Regions from separate parts of the Amycolatopsis sp. lyj-109 genome, predicted to be linked through region 2. Evidence: riboswitches for the same ligand, from Rfam matches in the RefSeq annotation. Region 2 holds a riboswitch; the other holds the start of a gene.
What was found. A riboswitch is a leader RNA that binds a small molecule or an ion and turns the genes downstream of it on or off. The one in region 2 is predicted to bind thiamine pyrophosphate.
Positions count from the first base shown of each region.

Region 1: it holds a riboswitch for thiamine pyrophosphate, as region 2 does, so the genes downstream of both, thiC (phosphomethylpyrimidine synthase ThiC) here and ACLJQF_RS07705 (thiamine ABC transporter substrate binding subunit) in region 2, are expected to answer to the same signal.

Region 1 covers NZ_JAJPWR010000015.1:188,344-195,296, forward strand. Annotated here, with positions in the region: gene ACLJQF_RS30900 (glycoside hydrolase family 15 protein) at 1-1,395, opposite strand, end outside; gene ACLJQF_RS30905 (S1C family serine protease) at 1,597-2,508, shown strand; TPP riboswitch at 2,547-2,668, shown strand; gene thiC (phosphomethylpyrimidine synthase ThiC) at 2,662-4,296, shown strand; gene thiD (bifunctional hydroxymethylpyrimidine kinase/phosphomethylpyrimidine kinase) at 4,293-5,096, shown strand; gene ACLJQF_RS30920 (phosphatidylinositol-specific phospholipase C domain-containing protein) at 5,153-6,163, opposite strand; gene thiD (bifunctional hydroxymethylpyrimidine kinase/phosphomethylpyrimidine kinase) at 6,267-6,953, shown strand, end outside.
Region 2 covers NZ_JAJPWR010000003.1:67,384-74,336, forward strand. Annotated here, with positions in the region: gene ACLJQF_RS07685 (ABC transporter ATP-binding protein) at 1-141, shown strand, start outside; gene ACLJQF_RS07690 (ABC transporter permease) at 138-1,016, shown strand; gene ACLJQF_RS07695 (ABC transporter ATP-binding protein) at 1,060-2,073, opposite strand; gene ACLJQF_RS07700 (ABC transporter permease) at 2,073-3,629, opposite strand; gene ACLJQF_RS07705 (thiamine ABC transporter substrate binding subunit) at 3,713-4,762, opposite strand; TPP riboswitch at 4,785-4,891, opposite strand; gene ACLJQF_RS07710 (4a-hydroxytetrahydrobiopterin dehydratase) at 4,924-5,208, shown strand; gene ACLJQF_RS07715 (hypothetical protein) at 5,577-5,912, opposite strand; gene ACLJQF_RS07720 (hypothetical protein) at 5,915-6,382, opposite strand; gene ACLJQF_RS07725 (ArsR family transcriptional regulator) at 6,379-6,953, opposite strand, start outside.

The DNA.
Region 1 (6,953 bases), on a different contig from region 2:
GATGGTCGACGGGGACCAGCCGTCCTGCTCCTCCCAGCGCTCCTGCTGGGTGTACGGCGCCGGCTGCCCGTTCGGCCCCTGGTACCCGAGGACGAAGTCGGCGGCCTTGCGGACGCCGGGCCACAGGTCGTTCCGGCCGAGCTGCTGGGCGAGCACGATCGGGAACGCCGTCTCGTCGAGCTGGATCGACGTCCAGTACGGCACGCCGTCGACCCGGCTGTTCTGCGGCAGGTGCCCGTCGGGCTGCTGCTGCGTGCCGAACATGTAGGTGACGGCGCGGTTCGCGGCGGCGGTGTCGCCGCCGGCGGCCAGGCCGGTCGCGATCTGGTAGAGGTCACGGGGCCAGACGAGGTGGTAGGTGCCGGACGGCGACCACTCCGGGTCGTTGTTCCCGAACCGCCACGGCATGCTCGGCGACGCGATGAAGGCGCCCGGGTGGTGCTTGTCCTCGCTCGCGGCGAGCGTCAGCATCGACGCCTGGTAGAGGTCGCGCTCGGCGCCCGTCTTCAGCGACGACGGCGGCCTGCTGATGCCGCGCAGGTACTGCTGCCAGCCGCGGTCGTACGCGCGCGTGATGTCCCGGACGCCGCGCCGCTGCGACGCCTGTGCATTTCCAAGCGCGTCGGCGGCCTTCGCGCCCATGCCGAGGGCAAGGGTGACGTGCCGGTTCCGGAGCCCGTCGGCGTTCGTCTGCCCGGTCAGCACGACGTTGCCCTTGGTCGCGGTGTCGTACGTGGCGAGCTTGAAGGTCTTGGCGAGCTGCGTGTTCCCGTCGGACGCGCCCGCGTAGCCGACGCTGGTCTTCGTGAACGCGGGCTTCGCGGTGAGCGCGGCGGCGTTCGAGGCGTCCTGCGCGGTGACGGCGTCACGTGCGCGGGCGGCCGAGTCGTCGGAGCCGTCGTTGGTGAGGTCCGGGTCGGCGACCGCGTAGAGCTGGTAGGGCCGCCCGGTGAGGGACTGGAAGTCGACGTCGACCAGCACGGTCGTGGCGGCCGGGTCGGTGACGTAGGTCTTGCGGAGGCGCCAGCGGTGCTGGTCGTCGGTGCTGGTCTGCTCGTAAACCAAACTGTCGTCGTCGGTCCGCCGCACCTGCTGCGACTTCGCCGAGTAGTCGGTGACGGCGAAGCTGCGGCCGTCCGTGACGACGAAGTTCATCGAGCGGACGCTCGGTGTCGACAGGTCCGGGTAGTAGACCTCGGACAGCTGCCCGCCCTGGAGGGTGAACCAGACGTTGCTGGACCGGTCGTGCGCGGTCCCGAACCCGGTCTTGTTCGCGGGTAGCCAGCTGGGATGGGCCCCGGGCGTTCCGGGAGCCTCACCCTGCGCCGCCGCGGTCGCCGGGATCAGGCCGGTGACCAGCAGCCCGGCGAGGGCGCCGAAGATGAGTTTTCGCATATCAACCCCACAGAAGATCGCTTCTGCACCGTTACAGAAGCGACTTGGGAGTCTGCCGCCGATTCTTCACCGGCGCATGGTCCGATCCGGTGAACCACTGACCGTCACTGGTCCGGCCGCCGGTTCACGGACAGCGAACGGAGTTCCCGCCGAACCGGGCGCAGAATTGTATTACCTGCAACGGTGTAATCGGGGGCTGCCATGGACGAGGCGATGGACGCCTACTCGCGCGCGGTCAGCACCGTCGCGAAGACCGTCACCCCGCACGTCGCCGGGGTCCAGCTCGCGCGCGGCAGCGGCTCGGCCGTCGTCTTCGCCGAGGACGGGCACCTGCTCACCAACGCCCACGTCGTCAGCGACCACCGGCGCGGGGTCGCCACCTTCGCCGACGGCAGCGAGGTGCCCTTCGACGTCGTCGGGGCCGATCCGCTGTCCGATCTCGCCGTGCTGCGCGCCCGGGGCGCGACGCCGGCCGCCGCGGTGCTGGGCGACGCCGATCGGCTCGTCGTCGGGCAGCTCGTCGTCGCCGTCGGAAACCCGCTCGGGTTCTCCGGGACCGTCACCGCCGGGGTCGTCAGCGCGCTCGGGCGGGCGCTGCCGGTGCGGCAGGGGCGCACCACCCGCGTGATCGAGGACGTCATCCAGACCGACGCCGCGCTCAACCCCGGCAACTCCGGCGGCGCGCTCGCCGACTCCGCCGGCCGGGTCGTCGGCATCAACACCGCCGTCGCCGGGTTCGGCCTCGGGCTCGCCGTGCCGATCAACGCGACGACGCGGCGGATCATCGACACGCTCGTCGTCGAGGGCCGCGTGCGGCGGGCGTACCTCGGCGTCGTCGGGGTGCCCGCGCCGCTGCCGGACGACGTCGCCGGGCGCACCGGGCAGAACGCCGGACTGCGGGTGCACGAAGTCGTCGCCGGCGGTCCCGCCGACCGGGCGGGACTCAAGGCCGGCGACCTCGTGCTGACCGTCGGGCGCACCCGCGTGTCGGACGCCCAAGGCATCCAGCGGCAGCTGTTCGCGGAAGTGATCGGCACCGCACTGCCGATCACCGTGCTGCGCAACGGCGCCATGGTCGACGTCTACGCCACCCCGGCAGAGTTGGTCGGCTGACTTGAGTATCGCGCGTCGGCGTGGCATGGTCGGGGACACAACACCAACGCGGGAGCTCGCGCCATGGCGGGCTGAGAGGGTGACTTGCGTTTCGCAGGCGTCACCGACCGCATGAACCTGACCGGGTAATGCCGGCGTAGGGAGTGAAAGTCGTTGACGACGCTGGAAAACAAGGACGTCTCCGTGACCACGGGACCGATCACCGGCTCGCACAAGGCGTACAACCAGACCGAATCCGGGCTCCGCGTCCCCGTCCGGCGGATCGATCTCTCCAACGGTGAGCAGTTCGACGTCTACGACACCTCTGGCCCGTACACGGACCCGGAGGTCGAGATCGACGTCCACAGTGGACTTCACCGGCTGCGCGCCGGCTGGGCCGACGGACGTGAGCACAACACCCAGCTCGGGTGGGCCAAACAGGGCGTCATCACCCGGGAAATGGAGTACATCGCCGCCAGGGAACGGGTTTCGCCCGAATTCGTGCGCGACGAGGTCGCCCGCGGCCGCGCGGTGATCCCGGCCAACCGGAAGCACCCCGAGGCCGAGCCGATGATCATCGGCAAGAACTTCCTGGTGAAGATCAACGCCAACATGGGCAATTCGGCCGTCTGGTCGTCGGTCGAGGAAGAGGTCGACAAGATGGTGTGGGCGACCCGCTGGGGTGCCGACACGATCATGGACCTCTCCACCGGCAAGCGGATCCACGAAACGCGGGAGTGGATCATCCGCAACTCGCCGGTACCGGTCGGCACCGTGCCGATCTACCAGGCGCTGGAAAAGGTCGACGGCGAACCGGAAAAGCTGTCGTGGGAGGTGTACCGCGACACCATCATCGAGCAGTGCGAACAGGGTGTCGACTACGTCACCGTGCACGCCGGCGTGCTGCTGCGCTACATCCCGCTGACCGCGCGGCGCGTCACCGGCATCGTCAGCCGCGGCGGCTCGATCATGGCCGCGTGGTGCCTGGCGCACCACCAGGAGTCCTTTTTGTACACGCACTTCGAGGAACTCTGCGAGATCCTCCGGCAGTACGACGTCACGTTCTCCCTCGGCGACGGCCTACGCCCCGGCTCGATCGCCGATGCCAACGACCGCGCCCAGTTCGCCGAGCTGGAGACCCTCGGTGAGCTGACGCACATCGCGCGTTCGCACGACGTCCAGGTGATGATCGAGGGCCCCGGCCACGTGCCGATGCACAAGATCAAGGAAAACGTGGAGCTCGAGGAAAAGCTCTGCGGTGAAGCACCGTTCTACACCCTCGGCCCGCTCGCGACGGACATCGCGCCGGCGTACGACCACATCACGTCGGCCATCGGCGCGGCGCAGATCGGCTGGTACGGCACGGCGATGCTGTGTTACGTGACGCCGAAGGAGCACCTCGGCCTGCCCAACCGCGACGACGTCAAGACCGGCGTCATCACGTACAAGATCGCCGCGCACGCCGCGGATCTGGCCAAGGGGCACAAGTACGCGCAGGAATGGGACGACGAGCTGTCGAAGGCGCGGTTCGAGTTCCGCTGGAACGACCAGTTCAACCTGTCGCTGGACCCGGACACCGCGCGTTCGTTCCACGACGAAACCCTGCCCGCCGAGCCGGCCAAGACCGCGCACTTCTGCTCGATGTGCGGCCCGAAGTTCTGCTCGATGCGGATCACGCAGGACGTCCGCAAGTACGCGGAGGAACACGGACTGTCCACTGTGGAGGCCATCGAGGCCGGCATGGCTTCGAAGTCGGCGGAGTTCTCCGAGTCCGGCGGCAAGGTCTACCTGCCCGTGGTGGGGCAATGACCCCACGGACCGCCCTCACCATCGCCGGCTCGGACTCCGGCGGTGGTGCGGGCATCCAGGCCGACCTGCGGACGTTCTTCGCGCACGGAGTGCACGGACTGGTCGCGCTGACCGCGGTCACCGTGCAGAACTCGTTGGGCGTGCAGGGTTTCACAGAGATACCCGCCGACGTGGTCACGGCGCAGATCAAGGCGGTGGCGTCGGACATGGGCGTCGACGCGGCCAAGACGGGCATGCTGGCGACGGCGGAGATCATCCGCGCGGTCGCGAAGACCCTGGACGAGGTCGGGCCTTTCCCGTTCGTGGTCGACCCGGTGGCGGCGTCGATGACGGGACACGCCCTGCTGCGCGAGGACGCACTGGAGGCGATCCGCACGGAGCTGTTCCCCCGGGCGACGCTGATCACGCCGAATCTCGACGAAGTCCGGCTGCTGACGGGTGTTTCCGTGGTCGACGCGGCTTCGCAGCGGACCGCCGCCGAGGCCCTGCTGGAGTTCGGCTCGCAGTGGGTCCTGGTCAAGGGCGGCCACATGCAGGGGACGACCGAGTGCGTCGACCTGCTCTCGGACGGCCGTGAGTACATCTCCCTCAGCGGCCCGCGCTACGAGACGGAGAACACCCACGGCGGCGGCGACACCTTGGCGTCGGCGATCACGGCATCGCTGGCGAAGGGCGCCTCGGTGCCGGACGCCGTCGCCGCGGGGAAGAAGTTCATCGAGAGGTGCGTGGCGGAGGCCTACCCGCTGGGTGCGGGTGTCGGCCCCGTCTCCCCGTTCTGGGTCCTACCGCACTTGTCGTGAGTGGTAATTAGGGTTAGAACCCTAATTACCACTCACGAGGACCGCGGCAGACTGTCTTAGCCGCGCGCGAGTACCTGCGGCAGGACCGTCGTCAGCCCGGTCCAGTCCGCGGTGACCACCGACGCGTGCTGCTTCGCCAGGTCGGCGACGCGCTGGTTGGCCTGGTCGACCGTCGGGTTGTGGCCGTCGATGGCCGGCGCGACGTTCTGCCCGTCGGTCATCACGACGTAGTAGTGGTTGGCGTCGTACCACCACGGCCCGGTCTGGGTCACCCACGCGTTCGCGTCGCCGTCGAAGACCACGAACCACGGCTTGAGGTCGGCGGTGTACTTGTCCCGCGGGTCACCCCCGGCCGCGCCGTGCACGGTCGGGAAGATGTTCGCGTCGCCGAGCTTGCCCACGTTCTTGAGGCCGACCAGGTAGCGCGCGTACTCGACGTCGGTCTTGAGCGTGTCGGTCGGGTTCCCCTCCTCGACCGTGCCCGGGATGATCTCGGTGATCACCCGGCCCCGCAACGCGTCCACGGACGGCCAGTTGTCCGCTTTGGCCGCGTCGTCGAGCGTGCCGTAGCTCCCGAGCAGCTCGGCCGGCCGGAAGGCGACGCTGCCGAGGTGCGCCCGGAACGTGGCGTCCAGCTCGTCCGGCCCCATGCCGGTGTTGTCCGAGAAGCCCGTCTTCATCTCGAGCTTCAACGTGACCGGCGTGTGCCCGGGATGGGCGGCCAGCCAGATCCGGATGTCGTCGAGGCAGTACTCGAGGTTCTTGTTCTTCCCGCCCGAGTACAGCTGCGACGCCGAAGTCGCCGCGACGCAGTTGTTGTTGTTCCCCAACGGGTTCGAGTGGCTGACCTTCCATTCGTGGGTGAAGAAGTCCGGCCAGACGTCGAGCTCGATCAGCGACGACCCGGCGTCGAGCGCGCGAGCCAGGTAGTCGTAGGCCGCCGGGTCGTAGGTGTTGTGCACACCGACGGTCGTGACGTGGGAAAGCTTGGGACTGTCGGCGTTGGCGGCGGTCGCCCCGGAGAGCGTGAGCGCGGCCGTGAGGAGTGCCACCGAGAAGAGCTTCATCCAGGCTCCTTCGAACGTGAGTAACGTTCACAATGTCCCACCGTGGTTGACTGTTGATGAAGCAAAAGCGGCCGATTGGCCTAGACCAGAAGTCGGGAAAACCATGATCCCTTCGGCGTTGACCATCGCCGGGTCGGACTCCGGCGGTGCCGCCGGCCTGCAGGCGGACCTGCGCACGTTCCTGACCTGTGGCGTGCACGGCCTGGTCGCGGTCACCGCCGTCACCGTGCAGAACACCCTGGGCGTGCACGACCGCGCCGATCTGCCGCCGCACATCGTGGCCGGGCAGATCGAGGCGGTGGCGGCGGACATGGGCGTCGGCGCGGCGAAGACCGGCATGCTGGCCTCGGCCGAGATCATCCACGCCGTCGCCGCGGCGTGCGACAACGCCGAAATCGGGCGGAACGAGAAGATCCCGTTCGTCGTCGACCCGGTCGCGGCGTCGATGCACGGCCACCCGCTGTTCGACGAGGCCGGCCTGCACGCGCTGCGCGACGAGCTGCTACCGCGCGCGACCGTGCTGACGCCGAACCTCGACGAGGTCCGGCTGCTCACCGGGATGACGGTGAAGGACCGCGAGGGCATGCACACCGCGGCGGTGGTGCTGCACCGGATGGGCCCCCGGTACGTCCTGGTCAAGAGCGGTCACCTGCAGGCCGACCCGGAGTGCGTCGACCTGCTGTTCGACGGTTCGACGTTCGTGGAGCTGCCGGGCCGGCGGTACGCGACCCCGCACACGCACGGCGCGGGCGACACGATGGCGTCGGCGCTGACGGCGGGGTTGGCGAAG
Region 2 (6,953 bases):
GTCCGGGCCGATCTCACCGCGGCCGAGGCGCCGCGGGTGCTGCAGGTCCTGGTGGGCGCGGGGGTCGCGGTCCACGAGGCGACGCGGGCCCGCACCGGCCTGGAAGACCTGTTCGCGCGGCTGACCGAGGGGGCGGAATGACTGCCGTCTTGGAGGCACCGGCGGCCCGCACGGGCCACGACACGGTCCCGCTGCCGCGACTGCTGGCCGCGGAGCTGCGCTGGATCTTCCGGCGGCCGCGCACGCTGGCCGTGCTCGGGCTCCTGGCGCTGATCCCGGTGGTGATCGGCATCGGCCTGACTCTGGTGGACGATGCGGGTTCGCAGGGTGGCGGCCCGAACGACGGCGGCGGAGCGCTGCTCTCGTCCGCGGTCAACAACGCGTTCGTGCTGCCCATCGCGGCGATCGTGATGTCATTGGCACTGCTGCTGCCGCTGGCCTCGGCCATGGCGGGCGCGGACGCGATCGCGGGCGAGACCTCGCACGGCACGCTGCGCGGCTGGCTGATCGCCCCGGTCGGCCGCGGCCGGCTGCTGGCGGTCAAGGCGTTCGGCGTCGCGACGGTGTCGGTCGTTTCGGTGCTGGCGATGTGCGTGACGGGCGTGGTGACCGGGCTGATCATCAACGGCACGGATTCGCTGTTCACGCTGTCGGGCACGACGTTGTCCCTCGGCGGCGCGCTGGCCCGCATCCTGCTGGTGGCGGGCTGGGTGGTGCTGCAGCTGTGGGCGGTCGGCGCGGTGGCGCTGGCGCTGTCCAGCTGGACCGAGCACCCGATGCTGGTGGTGGCTTCGGTCCTGGCGGGCGACATCGTGTTCACGATCCTCGGGTTCCTGACGTCGCTGGACTGGCTGCACCCGTTCCTGCTGACGCAGAACTGGTCGATGGCCCCGGCGGAGGTCCTCCAAGACCCGATGGGCACCCAGATGCTGGGCGAGGGCGCTCTGCGCGCGGTTTGCTACATCGTGATCGGACTTTCGCTGGCCTACGCCCGCATGTCCACTCGCGACGGCTGACGCGGTCGTGAGTGGTAATTCGGGTTAGAACCCTAATTACCACTCACGACGAGCCGACCACCGCCAGGCCGTCGGGGTCCAGTGCCAGCCGTACCTCGTCGCCGGCCCGTAGGTCCGAAGCCGCCGGGGCTACCGCGTCCACAGTGGACTCCGAGAGGCGCACCACCAGGCGCACGTGTTCCCGCCGGTGCACCGCCGCGATGACCTCGCCCGGCACGCCTTCGGCGGCGACGCGCAGCGCGTGCGGCCGCAAGCCCAGCCGCACCGGGCCGTCGTCGACGTCGGGCAAGGCCACGTCGCCGAGGGACGTGTGCACGACCCCGCCCGCGGCCGTGCCGTCCACGAACGTCGTCACGCCCAGGAAGCGGGCCACCTCGTCGTCCGCCGGGTTGCGCCACACCCGGCGGACCGCGCCCTCCTGCCGGACCTCGCCCGCGTCGAGCACCGCCACCCGGTCGGCGAGCGTGAACGCCTCCTCCTGGTCGTGGGTCACCAGCAGCGCCGTGATCTTGCTGCGCCGCAACAGGTCCGCCAGGTCGATCGCCAGCTGCTCGCGCAACCCCGCGTCCAAACCGGACAGTGGCTCGTCGAGCAGCAGCAACCGCGGCTTCGGCGCCAGCGCCCGGGCCAGCGCCACCCGCTGCGCCTGGCCGCCCGACAGCTCCGTCACCCGGCGCTTCTCGAAGCCGGTCAGGCCGACGAGCTCCAGCAGCTCGGCCACCCGTGGGGCCCACTGCGCGCGGGGCACGCCGTGCATCCGCAGGCCGAACGCGATGTTCGCGGCGACGTCGCGGTGGGTGAACAGCTGGCCGTCCTGGAACACCAGGCCGAAGCCGCGGCGGTGGACCGGGACCGGGCCGAGGTCCTCGCCGTCCCAGCTCACCGAGCCGCGAGCCGACGGCTCGAGCCCGGTGATCGCGCGCAGCAGCGTCGACTTTCCCGAGCCCGACGGGCCGAGCAGCGCCAGCACCTCGCCGTCGGCGATGTCCAGCCGGGCGTCGCGGACCGCCGCGAACGTTCCGTAGTGGACAGTCAGGTCCCGTACCGACAACGCCATCAGAACTCTCCCACCCCGCCGCGCCCGAGCCGGTCGATCAGCGCGACCGCCAGCACCGTCACGAGCATCAGCAACGCGCACGCCGCATAAGCCATCTGGTTGTTCAGCTCGCCCGGGCGCCCCATCAGCGTCGCGACCGCGACCGGCAGCGTCGGCGCCGTCGGCCGGGCGAGGAAGCTCGTCGCGCCGAACTCGCCGAGGGCCACGACGAAGCCGAAGCCCGCCGCCGCGACCAGCGGCCGCAGCGTCAGCGGCAGGTCGATCTCCCGCCACACCCGCAGCGGGCTCGCCCCGAGCGTCGACGCGGCCTGCCGCAGCCGGACGTCGACCGAGCGCAGCACCGGCAGCACCATCCGCACGACCAGCGGGATGATCACCAGCGCCTGGGCCAGCGGCACCAGGTAGGGCGACGTCCGCAGGTCGCCGGGCAGCGCGTCGAGCGTCACCAGGTAGCCGAACCCGACGGTCACCGCGGACACCCCGAGCGGCAGCATCAGGACGGCGTCCATCGTCTCGCCGAGGCCTCGCGCCGCCTTTGCGGGTGAGCGGCGCAGCGCCACCAGCACCACGGACGCGAGCACGCCGACGACCATCGCGAGCAGCGTCGCGTCGATGGCCACCTTGAGCGAGTTCAGCGCGGCGTCCCAGCCGGAGACCTGAAGGGCGCCTTTCTCGCCGGTGCCGGTCAGGGCCCGGTACCCGGCGAGGCTCCAGCCGTCCTCAGTGGACACCGATTCGGCGAGCAGCGCGACGATCGGCGTCACCAGCAACGCGAGCACGACGCCCGCCGCGCCGACGACCCACCACTCGCCGCCGCGAGGACGTCGCGCCTGACCCGAGCCGATCCGGGCCCCCTCCTTGCGCCGCCGCGCCAGCCCGCCGAGCACCAGCGCGGCGACCACGGCCGTGAACTGGATCAGCGAAAGCGCCGCGGCCCCCGAGAGGTCGAGGAGGTCGACCGTGCGCAGGTAGATCTCGGTTTCCAGGGTCCGGTAGCGGGCACCGCCGAGGATGAGCACGACCCCGAAACTGGTGGCGCAGAACAGGAACACGACGGCCGCGGCGGACGCGATCGCCGGCGCCAGCGCGGGCAGCGTCACCGACCGGAAGGCCCGCCACGGCGACGCGCCGAGCGCCCGGGCCGCGTCGGTCGTCCGCGAATCCAGCCGCGCCCACAGCCCGGCGACGGTCCGCGCGACGACGGCGACGTTGAAGAAGGCGTTGGCCAGCACGATCGGCAGCACGCCACCGTCCGGCCACAGCGCCCGGAACGCCAGCCCGACGACCACGGTCGGCAGCACGAACGGCACCAGCACCAGCGTCCGCGCCAGGCCGACACCGGGCAGCCGCACCCGGGCCAGCAGGAACGCCACCGGCAGCCCGGCCAGCACCGCGACCAGCGTCGACGCGGCCGCGCTCGCGACCGTGAACCCGGCCAGCTGCCAGGTCCGCGCGTCTTTCAGGACCACTTCGAGCCCGCCCGCGGCGAACCCGCGGCTGATGATCGCCAGCACCGGCCAGGCGAAGAACACCACCAGGAAGCCGATCGGGGCCAGGCCGAGCAGTGCCAGGCCGAGCCCGCGGGCCGTCCGCGGCGGGGCTGTCGCTTTTCGGGGCGGAGTCCCGGATGGCACTGGTGTCACTGCACGAGCGTGCGCCATTCGCCGATCCACTTCTCGCGTCCGGCCTGCACCTGGTCCGCGGGCAGCGTCTGCGGCTTCTGCGGCAGCGGCGCGACCTGCGCCCAGCCCGCGGGCAGGTCGACGCCCTGGCGCGCCGGGTAGACGTACATGTTGGCCGCGACCGTCGCCTGGAACTGCTGGGACAGCAGAAAGTCGACGACCTTGCGCGCGTTCTCGACCTGCTTGCCGTTCGCCAGCACGCCGGCGTACTCGACCTGCCGGTAGCAGGTGTCGAGCAGCGCTTTGGTGCGCGGCTTCCCGTCGTCGCCGATCTCGGCGGCCGGCGACGACGCGTACGAGACGACGATCGGCCGCGGCCCCTTGCCGGACGAGCCGGAGAACTGCTTGGTGTACGCCTCTTCCCAGCCGCTGACCACCTTGACGCCGTTGGCCTTCAGCTTCGTCCAGTAGTCCTTCCAGCCGGCCTCGCCGTACTTGGCGACGGTGCCGAGGAGGAACGCCAGCCCGGGGGACGCCGTCGCCGGGTCCTCGGCGACCAGCAGGTCCTGGTACTTCGGGTCGGCCAGGTCGTCGTAGGTCTCCGGCGCGGGGATCCCCTTGGTGGTGAAGTAGTTCGTGTCGACGTTGACGCAGACGTCACCGACGTCGACCGCGGACAGCCGGTGCTCGGGGTCGACGGCGTAGCGCTGCGGCCCGCGGTCGGCCTCGGGGCTGGTGTAGGGCTCGAAGACGCCCTCGCTGAGCGCGCGTGAGGCGAAGGTGGAGTCAACGCCGAAGGCGACGTCGCCGATCGGGTTGGCCTTCGTCAGCACGAGCTTGTTGGTCAGCGATCCGGCGTCGCCCTGCTTGAGCACGGAAACCTTGATGCCCGACTGCTTCTGGAAGGCGTCGAGCACCTCCTGCGGCGCGAGGAAGGAATCGTGCGTCACGAGGGTGACGGTGGGCGTCTGCTGCGTACCACCGTCACCGTCCGACAGCGAGCACCCAGCGGCGACGGCGCTGACGGCGGCGATGGCCGTCGCGGCGCGCACAGCCCTGCGTTTCATCTACCCTCCTGCACTTCGCCGGACGCGGAGGGAAGGCCCTCCCGTCGCCGGCATGATCCGGTCAGGTGCGAACGGTCGCGGAGTGACCCGCCTCTCAGCCCGGCTGACCGGACTCCCGTGGCAACCGTGCAGCGTAGTCCAGGACGGACGACCATGGAGACATGACGGAAATCTTGAGCGACTCCGAGGCCGATCGTCTTCTGCGCACCGGCTGGACCCGGTCCGGCGCGGTCATCTCCCGCGAGGCGGAGCTGGCGAGCTTCCCCCAGGCGATCGAGGTGGTGGACCGCGTCGCGGTGCTCGCCGAAGCCGCCGACCACCACCCGGACATCGACATCCGCTGGCGCACGCTGACGTTCCGGCTCTCCACCCATTCGGCGGGCGGGCTGACGGCGAAGGACTTCGACCTGGCCGCGCAGATCGACTCGGTGCTCGATTCCGTGTGATCCCGGTTACGCTGAGTGCACCTTTGACCGGGTTCGACGTCTCTCGGTTACCGGAACCTTCGGGAGGGAGACACAGATGACTCAGGCAATCGTGGTCGGCACGGCAGCGTTCGCGGCAATGGTGGCGGCGGCCGGTGGGGTGCTCTGGTTCACCGCCCGCAACCGCCGTCACCTGGACGGCTGAGAGTTCGATCACAGCTGTTAACACGGGGCATGATCAGCGCGCTGTTCCTGCGGAAGCATCGGTTTTAAGCCCTAGGAAGCGCCATGAACAGCACCGCCGCCCTCACGCCCGCCCAGCGCGTCTGGATCAACACCCTCGCCCCCGCGGTGGTGCTGATCGTGATCGCCCTGCTGGGCCTGCTCGGCTAACGAATCCGGTCGGGCGGCGGAAATTCGACCGGCTTCTCGTCGGCCGTGGACCAGTACTCCAGACACGACAACCGGCCGTCATCGACGAACACGATGAGCCCGCCGTCCGGCACATCGGCTTCGGCCGCCACCGAGTTCTTCAGCTCCGCGCGCGGTATCGCGTCGTCCACCGCGAGGTCGATCGTGGGGCACCCGCAGCCGCACCGGCCGATCACCCGGGCCGTGGCGGCCTGCGCCCGCAGTTCCGCGGCACTGGGGAAGTCGGCCGCGAGCAGCGTGTCCAGGGCCGTCCGCTCGTTCGGCGTGAGCGGGCGGGCCGCAGCGTCGTCCACGATCAGTACCGGGACATGCTCGGGATCGTCTTCTCGGCGACCCCGATCAGATCTTCGACCTTCGCGACGTCGGCCGCCACGTCCTCGGCGGTGACCGAAGGCGCTTCGGAAGAGCGGTAAGCGACTTCGTTGCGCCGCACCCGCATCCGGTTGAAGGGCCGCAGAAGCGGCCCGAGCGGCGGATCGAGCTGCGCGAGAACCGCTTCGTAGACGGCGATGTGGCCACCGCGGCTCGTCGCGCGCAGGCCTTGGTTCTGCAGGACGGCCGCCAACGAACGCCGTGCGGCGTCATACGCCAGCGTGTAGGCGCCCTCTGGATCCGAGTCCAGCAGCTGCAGTGCCGAAGCGACGTGCGTGCGGGCCCGGCCCAGCTCCGCCTCCGCAGCCTCCCGCGAAGCCGGGACGGGTTCGAGGGAGCCGCGCGCGATGAGCGCGTCGATCGTGGCGCGGCCCTGGTTCCACCGGGTCATTCTGTCTCCTGATCGAGCTGCAGCGGAGCCAGCGGACGCTCACGCACGCTGGTGAGGAACGGATCCGAGCTGCTCGACGCCCACGCCGACGGCGAGATTCGGTGGACGTTGACTTCGCGCCCCAGCCGCCGCGACACGCCCTCGGCCAGGTCGAAGAGCTCGTCCGGATCGGGCGAACCGACGACGAGGACATCGACGTCACCCGGCGGCGGCCCCGGTTCGCCGCTGTAGCGCGCGGCCCAGGACCCGTAGATGTAGGCCTCGCGCACGCCCGCCACCCCGGACAGGGCCTCGGCGAGCAGCGGCAGCGGCCCGAAGGTGACCGAGAGGACCTCGCTCAACGGCCGGTAGAGCGGGGTATCGGTGCGGGCTTTGACGAGCCGGCTCCGGCCGACCCGCCGGTCTTCGAGGATGCCGCCGACGACGAGCCGTTCGACCTCGCGCAGCACGGTCGTCGCCGAGACACCGAAAGCCTTGGCGAGCTCGGTGATGTTGTACTCGCGCTCGGGGTGCAGCAGGACCAGCGCGAGCAGCTCACCCTGCATGCGCGAACGCAGGAGGGGCAGCAGGC